DNA from 4 places in the Enterocloster clostridioformis genome. Region 1 is predicted to be linked to each of the others. Evidence: predicted binding sites of a transcription regulator. Region 1 holds the regulator's gene; each other region holds the start of a gene.
The links. Region 1 encodes Rex, which represses fermentation and respiration genes when NADH is low (regulators of the CRP and FNR family bind a similar motif). Its sites were predicted from a motif close to ATTGTTAANTANTTAACAAT; they were not measured.

Region 1 (2,203 bases):
CTGACGGCACATCCACCGCAACGGTACTGCGGATGGACTTGGCCCCCAGCATCTTAATACACTGCCTGTACTCCCCCTCAACAGGGCGGCTCAGTCCCACGCCGAACACCGCGTCTATGAGAAGGCCGCATTCCTCCTTCTCCCCTTCCTGCCAGGGCAGGGAGGAAAGACCCACATTGCCTGCAATGGTAAGCTGCGTCCTGAATTCCTCTGTTCCCTTATCCGGATTTCCCACCAGAAATACCCGCACCGGATATCCTTTTAAATGAAGCATCCTGGCTGCCGCCACGCCGTCGGCCCCGTTATTGCCGGTGCCGCACACTGCCCAGATTGTATCCCCTTTTTTCCACAGACGCTCCGCTGCCTGGGCCACCTTAAGAGCTGCCCGCTCCATCAGGACCAGGGACGGAACACCTATGGTATGGATGGTGTATGCATCAATGGCTTTCATCTGTTTTCCCGTTACCAGCATCCTCATATGACTGTACCTCCTTTATCCTTCCTTCTCCCACCGCAAACGCCATGGCATACTCCCTTGTATTGGTGATGGACACCTCCAGGCGTTCCATCCCCATCTCCTGAAACCGGGCCAGGGCGCCTCTGTAAAGGCGGACATAGGGTTTTCCCACATCGTCCCTGAGCACCTCCACGTCGATGGGCATGAAGGTCCGAAACCCCGTTCCCAGGGCCTTTGCAACCGCTTCCTTCACAGCAAAAGAGCCGGCCAGCTTAGAGGCGGACCCCTTTGCTTGCCGGCTTTCCATATCCGTAAATGTGCGCACCACAAAATAATCCTTTTTACAGGCTCTTTCCATGCGTCTGATTTCAACTAAATCTGTTCCAACTCCAAGTATCATGGTGCTGTCTTCCTAAACATTTACTTTAACGCATTCTTTTTCTCCTCCTGCAGGTCGTACATGCTGCTGACCCGGTAGGAAAGACGCATCAGGCTCTCGGACAGGTGTACGTTCTCCACCACCACGTCCTCCGGTACCACCAAATCCGTGTGAGCAAAATTCCAGATAGCCCTGATTCCCGCGTTTACCAGGCGGTCCGCAATCTCCGGCGCCTTTGTCTTCGGGATGGTCAGAGCAGCAATCTGAATCTCATTCTCCCTGATAAACGTCTCCAAATCATCCACGGAGCGAATCTCAATTCCCCTGATGACCAGCCCGATCAGTTTGGGGTTAATATCAAACATTCCCCTGATAACAAAGCCCCTGCGCTCAAAATTCGTATAATTGGCAATCGCCTGTCCCAGGTTTCCTGCTCCGATGATGATCACATTGTGCTGTCTGTCAATCCCAAGTATCTTGGCGATTTCCGAATAGAGGTACTTTACATTATAGCCGTATCCCTGCTGGCCGAATCCGCCGAAATTATTCAGATCCTGACGGATCTGAGATGCGGTCACTTTCATTCTGGAGCTCAGCTCATTGGAAGATATACGCTCCACACCTTCCTCTATTAATTCACCTAAATAACGGTAATAACGGGGCAGCCTAGAAATCACTGCCTTCGAAATCTCCTTGCGTTCCATGATGTATCCACCTTCCCATTGTGCAGTTCTGTCAAAACTCTAATAGTTCCATTATAAACAGACGTCAAAAAAATGTCAAACACGTTTACATATGTTCTTGAAAAAATCGTCCTCGTATATTATACTTGGGAGAGCTAAATATGTCGTTTTTAAAGGAGTTTACCATGATTTTATCATGCAGCAATATAAGCAAATCATTTGGAGAGAAACATATATTAAAGCAGGTTTCCTTCCACCTGGAAGACCATGAAAAGGCAGCCATCGTCGGAATCAACGGCGCCGGCAAGTCCACCCTCCTTAAAATCATCATCGGGGAACTGGCCTCCGACGAGGGGTGCGTGGCGCTGGGGAGGGGAGCCTCCATCGGCTACCTGGCCCAGCACCAGGACCTGAACAGCGAGAGCACCATCCACGACGCCCTGCTGGAGGTCAAGCGGCCCATCCTTCAGATGGAAGAACGCATCCGTACCCTGGAACTGGACATGAAAAGCGCGTCCGGCGAGAGCCTGGAAGCCATGCTGGAGGAATACAGCCGCCTGACCCACCAGTTTGAGTTGGAGGGCGGCTATGCCTGCCGCAGCGAAATTACCGGCGTTTTAAAGGGTCTTGGCTTTGCCGAGGAGGAATTTTCAAAGCCCATCAACGCCCTGTCCGGCGGCCAGA
Region 2 (2,203 bases), 4.1 Mb from region 1:
CTGAAAGACAGCAGTGACGATTTTGACGCAGCAGCCAGAGACAGCCTGCGCGGCAGCATGGAGCTTCTGGATAAAAGCCTGAATATCCTGGACAGCACTACTGCCATGCGCCAGGCCGGACGTACAATGAAGGATACCATTGACAATGAGCTGGATAAGTTTGATACGGATAACCGCTTCCTGTTTATGGATCCGTCCGCAGACAAGGTATCCTTTACCTCGGACCGGAACAAGCCGCCTAAGACATTGCAGATTGTCATGCGTACCGATGAGATCAGCGTGGATGACGACACGGCCAAGACCGCGGATGCGGAAGTGGCCAAGGCCAAGGAAAGCCCCTTAAAGCGGATGTGGAATGTTCTGGTGCAGATGTGGAAGGCAATGGTAAGCATTTTCAAAAACAGGTAGAAGCGGGACTGAAAATTTGATATACTGTCCATAGAAGCAGCGGGCAGTGCGGCGCGACCATGGCTGCACTGCCTGCCGCCGTGTGGGGATAAGTTACAAAATGACACAGGTACCGGGGCGTTTTTATCCAGTACCTGCCGCAGGAGGAATACCATGGCCGTTACAGGAAAGCAGGAGAAAACAAAATACAGGCTGGCGGAATCCGTCAAGGAGTGCATGAAGGCAGCGCCGGTGGATAAGATTACGGTCAAAAATATTGTGGAGGGGTGCGGCGTGACCCGGCAGACCTTTTACAGGAATTTTCTGGACAAATACGACCTGATAAACTGGTATTTTGACAAGCTGGTGCTTCAGTCCTTTGAACAGATTGGCATGGGGCACACGGTGGGGGAGAGCCTGACCCGGAAGTTTGAGTTCATCCTCAATGAAAAGGTGTTTTTTACAGAGGCGTTCCGGTCCGATGACAGGAATTCATTGAAGGAACATGACTTTGAACTGATTCTCCAGTTTTATACGGACCTGATTGCAAGAAAGACCAGCCAGCCTTTGGGCCAGGAGCTCCAGTTCCTTTTGGAGATGTACTGCCAGGGATCCGTATACATGACTGTGAAGTGGGTTCTGGGAGGCATGAAGGACTCGCCCCGTGAAATGTCTGATAAGCTGGTGGAAGCCATGCCGCCAAAGCTGGCAGAGGTGTTCGGTAAACTGAAGCTTCTCTAAAAGTTCCGGATACCTGCAGCCGCAGCAGAGACTGAAAATGGTGATTATGCATAATTATAAATGGTGAAACTGCACAAACCTTAAAAGAAAGTGACAGACAGGGATGTTTGTCACTTTTATTTTAAAACAGGAGTTGTTATAATATTAACAAAAGCAACTGAGCAAAAGCAACCAAGTAAAAGCAACCAAGCAAATCCACGGACAGTTAAGATGGGTCCGGCGGCGTACAGTCAAAGTAAAGGAGAAGAGAATCATGGCAAACAGAATCGTATTAAACGAGACATCCTATCACGGCGCAGGCGCAATCCAGGAGATTGCAAATGAGGCAAAGGCAAGGGGGTTTAAGAAGGCTTTTGTATGTTCCGACCCTGACCTGATTAAGTTCAATGTAACCTGCAGGGTGATAAAGGTACTGGAGGATGCGGGACTGGCCTACGAGATTTATTCCGATATCAAGCCTAACCCAACCATCGAGAACGTGCAGACCGGAGTTGCGGCTTTCAAGGCATCCGGAGCTGACTATATCATCGCCATTGGCGGCGGTTCCTCCATGGATACCTCCAAGGCAATCGGCGTTATCATTACCAACCCTGAATTCGAGGATGTGAGAAGTCTGGAAGGCGTTGCTCCTACCAAAAATCCGTGTGTGCCGATTATTGCAGTTCCCACCACGGCAGGCACCGCTGCGGAAGTTACCATCAACTATGTTATCACGGATGTGGAGAAAAAGCGTAAATTCGTATGCGTGGATACCCATGATATCCCGGCAGTGGCAGTGGTTGATCCGGAGATGATGTCCTCCATGCCTAAGGGACTGACAGCAGCCACCGGCATGGATGCCCTGACCCATGCAATCGAGGGATATACCACAAAGGGCGCCTGGGAGATGACCGACATGTTTAACTTAAAAGCCATTGAAGTCATTGCCCGCAGCCTGAGGGATGCGGTGGAGAACAAGCCTGAGGGCAGGGAAGGCATGGCTCTGGGCCAGTATCTGACAGGAATGGGATTCTCCAACTGCGGTCTGGGCATTGTACACTCCATGGCTCACGGCCTGGGCGCATTATATGATACC
Region 3 (2,203 bases), 2.5 Mb from region 1:
TATGTGGATATTCAGAAGCTGGTGCGTGAGACTGTGCGTGAGATAGGCTATGACCGTGCCAAATATGGCTTTGACTGCGATACCTGCGGTGTTATCACAGCTATTGACGAGCAGTCCCAGGATATTGCGCTGGGAGTGAATAAGGCGTTAGAGGCAAAGGAAAATAAGATGTCTGACCAGGAGCTGGATGCTATCGGAGCAGGAGATCAGGGCATGATGTTTGGTTTTGCCACCAATGAGACAGAGGAATTCATGCCTTATCCCATTTCCCTGGCCCATAAGCTGGCTAAGCGTCTTACGGAAGTCCGCAAAAACGGTACGCTTAAGTATCTCCGTCCGGACGGCAAGAGCCAGGTAACGGTGGAGTATGATGAAAATGACAAGCCGGTCCGCCTGGATGCGGTGGTATTATCCACGCAGCACGATGAGAGCGTGACCCAGGAACAGATTCATGCGGATGTGAAGAAGTACATCTTTGACGAGATACTTCCTCAGGATATGATTGACGGGAACACGAAGTTTTTCATCAACCCCACGGGACGTTTCGTTATCGGCGGACCTCAGGGGGACAGCGGTCTGACAGGACGTAAAATAATCGTTGACACCTACGGCGGTTATGCGCGTCACGGCGGCGGCGCATTCTCCGGAAAGGACTGCACCAAGGTGGACCGTTCTGCTGCATATGCTGCCCGCTATGTTGCCAAGAACATCGTGGCGGCCGGTCTGGCTGACAAGTGCGAGATTCAGCTGTCCTATGCCATTGGCGTTGCTCATCCTACCTCCATCATGGTGGATACCTACGGAACCGGGAAATTGAGCAATGAGAAGCTGGTGGACATCATCCGCTCCAATTTTGACCTCCGTCCGGCCGGAATTATCAAGATGCTGGACCTGCGCCGTCCGATTTATAAGCAGACAGCTGCTTATGGTCACTTTGGCCGCAATGATTTGGACCTGCCCTGGGAGAGACTGGATAAGGTGGAATTATTAAAAAGTTATCTATAGGAAGGCCCTTGAGATTTGGCCATTGTGTTCGATTGTTAATTACAGCTATCCTCTATTGCCATTGCGGTAGAGGATAGCTCTTTTCTTTCTTATATTGCCCTCTCTTTAAAAAATTTATAAAATCTTTCATTTACATATTGACATTTTTTTAACGAAGGTTTATAATGCAAACAGTGAGATTGTTAATTAATTGTCAATAGCGGTTGAGTAACAATTTAAAATGACTTGACAGGCAGGTACAGCCTAAATGTACTGATGCAAACACAAGGAAAATGGAGGATAAGGAAATGGCAAAGAAAATCGAGCAGGTTGTTCCGGAAATCATTGACAGCGTAGACGGACTAAATGCAAAAATGAACGCAATGCGCGAAGCGCAGAAAGCTTTTTCTACCTTTACACAGGAGCAGGTAGATAAAATCTTTTTTGCGGCAGCAAGCGCAGCCGATAAGATGCGTCTTCCGCTTGCAAAGATGGCAGTAGAAGAGACCGGCATGGGCGTGGTTGAGGATAAGGTCATCAAAAACAACTACGCGGCAGAGTATATCTACAACGCATACAAGGACACCAAGACAGTTGGTGTGATTGAGGAAGATAAGGAATACGGCATTAAGAAGATTGCCGAGCCAATCGGCCTGATTGCAGCTGTTATTCCTACCACCAATCCTACTTCCACAGCTATCTTTAAGACGCTGATTGCCTTAAAGACACGCAACGCAATCATCATTTCCCCACATCCCCGTGCTAAGAAATGTACCATTGCGGCGGCTAAGGTGGTTCTGGACGCGGCAGTGAAGGCCGGAGCACCGGAAGGCATTATCGGATGGATTGATGTTCCCTCACTGGAACTGACCAATGAGGTAATGAGAGATGCGGACCTGATTCTGGCAACAGGCGGTCCCGGCATGGTAAAGGCTGCCTATTCTTCAGGAAAGCCTGCTCTGGGCGTTGGCGCCGGCAACACACCGGTCATTATCGACGACACAGCAGATATTAAGATGGCGGTTAACTCCATCATTCATTCCAAGACATTTGACAACGGTATGATTTGTGCTTCCGAGCAGTCCGTTACAGTCATGGAATCCATTTACAACGAAGTAAGAAAAGAATTTGAATACAGAGGCTGCTATTTCTTAAAGCAGGGCGAGATTGATAAGGTCCGCAAGACCATCATTGTAAACGGCGCCCTGAATGCCAAGAT
Region 4 (2,203 bases), 210 kb from region 1:
TTGAGACACTTCAGAAACAGATATTAAAGGAGAGACAGGAAGAGGAAGCCAGGAAAAAGGCGGAGGAAGAACGCCGGGCAGCCAGAAGGATTAAATATACGGATGAAGATTACCAGGTGCTCCTGCGCATTGTCCAGGCGGAAGCAGGCATCTGCGACCCCAAGGGAAAAATTTTGGTTGCGGATGTAATTATTAACCGTGTTTTGTCGGGAAAATTTCCGGACAGCGTAAAGGCGGTTGTATACCAGCCATCCCAGTTTCAGCCGGTATCCAACGGCACCATCAACACGGTAAAGGTCACGGCGGAAACCATAGAATGCGTGGACCGTGCCCTGGCCGGTGAGGATTATTCCAATGGAGCCCTGTATTTTATGAACAGAAGGGCGTCCGGCAGCGCCGCTTCCTGGTTTGACAGGCGTCTGACCTACCTGTTTGCCCATGACGGTCATGAATTCTTCAGATAATCACCCAGAACTGATCTGCAGGATACAAAGAGACGTGAAAAGGCGCCGGGGCGGCTGTAAAAAACAGCTGTAATAAAAAAAAGGATTGAGTTTCCTGTGGCTTTAGGTGTATACTGGAAATTGGAAAATCGAAACGCCACAAAGGAGAATGGAATATGATTTTTGATGAGAAGAAGAATTTGGACTTTTACAGGAATTTAGGGATTGAGGGCAGATATGCCAAGGCCGTGGATTTCCTTAAGAATACGGACCTTGAGGCATTGGAGCCGGGAAAGTATGAGATTGACGGCAAGAACGTATATGCCAACGTAACAGCCTACACCACCATCCCGTGGGAGGAGGCTAAATATGAGGCGCATGAGCATTACACCGATATCCAGTATGTGATTGAGGGGAGCGAAATTATGAGCTATGCGCCGGTACATGAGATGACAGTAAAGGTTCCTTATAATCCGGATAAGGATGTGGTACTATTTGAGAACACCACCCCCGGACTTCAGGTTGTGACCGGCGCCGGACAGTATCTGATTTTCAACCCGTGGGATGCTCACAAGCCAAAGGCTGCCAACGGAGAGCCGGCACCTATTAAAAAGGTGATTGTAAAAATTAAAGAGGATTAAAACGCATCATAAAACGCGCGGTCAAGAAAGCGCGGGAGGAAAGTCCGGCTTGCTGTATTCCGAATCAGCGGGCCGGACTTTTTTCTGCCCTCAGAGCTTCCTTTCATGTTTGCTAATATTTTGTTAATTGGAATATTGACTTTTAATTCACAAAATGAGATAATGAAAAAGATTTCGATAAAATGAAAGAGAGGTAAATGAATGATGGCAAATGTAGATTTGAGTCAGTATGGTATTACCGGAACCACAGAAATTGTTTATAATCCTTCCTATGAGATGTTATTTGAAGAAGAAACGAAACCAACTCTGGAGGGGTATGAAAAAGGCCAGGTAAGCGAGCTTGGTGCAGTAAATGTCATGACTGGTATTTATACAGGCCGTTCCCCCAAGGACAAGTTCATTGTCATGGATGAGAACTCAAAGGACACTGTATGGTGGACAACGGATGCGTACAAGAATGACAATCATCCGGCCAGCCAGGAAGCATGGGATACGGTAAAGAAGATTGCCCTGGAAGAACTTTCTAACAAGAGACTGTTTGTTGTAGACGCATTCTGTGGAGCAAACAAGGATACCCGCATGGCAATCCGCTTCATTGTTGAGGTTGCATGGCAGGCTCATTTCGTAAAAAACATGTTTATCCAGCCAAGCGCAGAGGAACTGGAGAACTTCAAGCCGGATTTCGTTGTATATAATGCATCCAAGGCAAAGGTAGAGAATTACAAGGAGTTAGGTCTGAATTCCGAGACAGCCGCAATGTTCAATATCACCAGCCGCGAGCAGGTAATCGTGAACACATGGTACGGCGGGGAGATGAAGAAGGGTATGTTCTCAATGATGAACTACTATCTGCCTCTGAAGGGCATTGCTTCCATGCATTGTTCTGCCAACACAGATATGAACGGTGAGAATACCGCAATCTTTTTCGGACTTTCCGGAACAGGAAAAACCACTCTTTCAACAGACCCCAAGCGTCTTCTTATCGGTGATGACGAGCACGGCTGGGATGACAACGGCGTATTTAACTTCGAGGGCGGATGCTATGCAAAGGTCATCAACCTGGATAAGGATTCTGAGCCGGACATCTACAATGCAATCAGGCGTGACGCTCTTTTAGAG

Region 2: fucO (lactaldehyde reductase) is a predicted target of Rex. The motif match lies at 1,261-1,280, and genes of this name have one in related genera.
Region 3: adhE (bifunctional acetaldehyde-CoA/alcohol dehydrogenase) is a predicted target of Rex. The motif match lies at 1,184-1,203, and genes of this name have one in related genera.
Region 4: pckA (phosphoenolpyruvate carboxykinase (ATP)) is a predicted target of Rex. The motif match lies at 1,219-1,238, and genes of this name have one in related genera.

Annotation. Positions count from the first base shown of each region.
Region 1 covers NZ_JAIWZC010000001.1:1,131,506-1,133,708, forward strand. The annotation lists gene LA360_RS05670 (bifunctional ADP-dependent NAD(P)H-hydrate dehydratase/NAD(P)H-hydrate epimerase) at 1-478, opposite strand, end outside; gene acpS (holo-ACP synthase) at 438-857, opposite strand; gene LA360_RS05680 (redox-sensing transcriptional repressor Rex) at 878-1,540, opposite strand; gene LA360_RS05685 (ABC-F family ATP-binding cassette domain-containing protein) at 1,705-2,203, shown strand, end outside.
Region 2 covers NZ_JAIWZC010000001.1:5,246,413-5,248,615, forward strand. The annotation lists gene LA360_RS26335 (methyl-accepting chemotaxis protein) at 1-408, shown strand, start outside; gene LA360_RS26340 (TetR/AcrR family transcriptional regulator C-terminal domain-containing protein) at 562-1,128, shown strand; gene fucO (lactaldehyde reductase) at 1,382-2,203, shown strand, end outside.
Region 3 covers NZ_JAIWZC010000001.1:3,652,588-3,654,790, reverse strand. The annotation lists gene metK (methionine adenosyltransferase) at 1-1,005, shown strand, start outside; gene adhE (bifunctional acetaldehyde-CoA/alcohol dehydrogenase) at 1,293-2,203, shown strand, end outside.
Region 4 covers NZ_JAIWZC010000001.1:1,345,039-1,347,241, reverse strand. The annotation lists gene LA360_RS06685 (cell wall hydrolase) at 1-464, shown strand, start outside; gene LA360_RS06680 (NanQ anomerase/TabA/YiaL family protein) at 620-1,084, shown strand; gene pckA (phosphoenolpyruvate carboxykinase (ATP)) at 1,289-2,203, shown strand, end outside.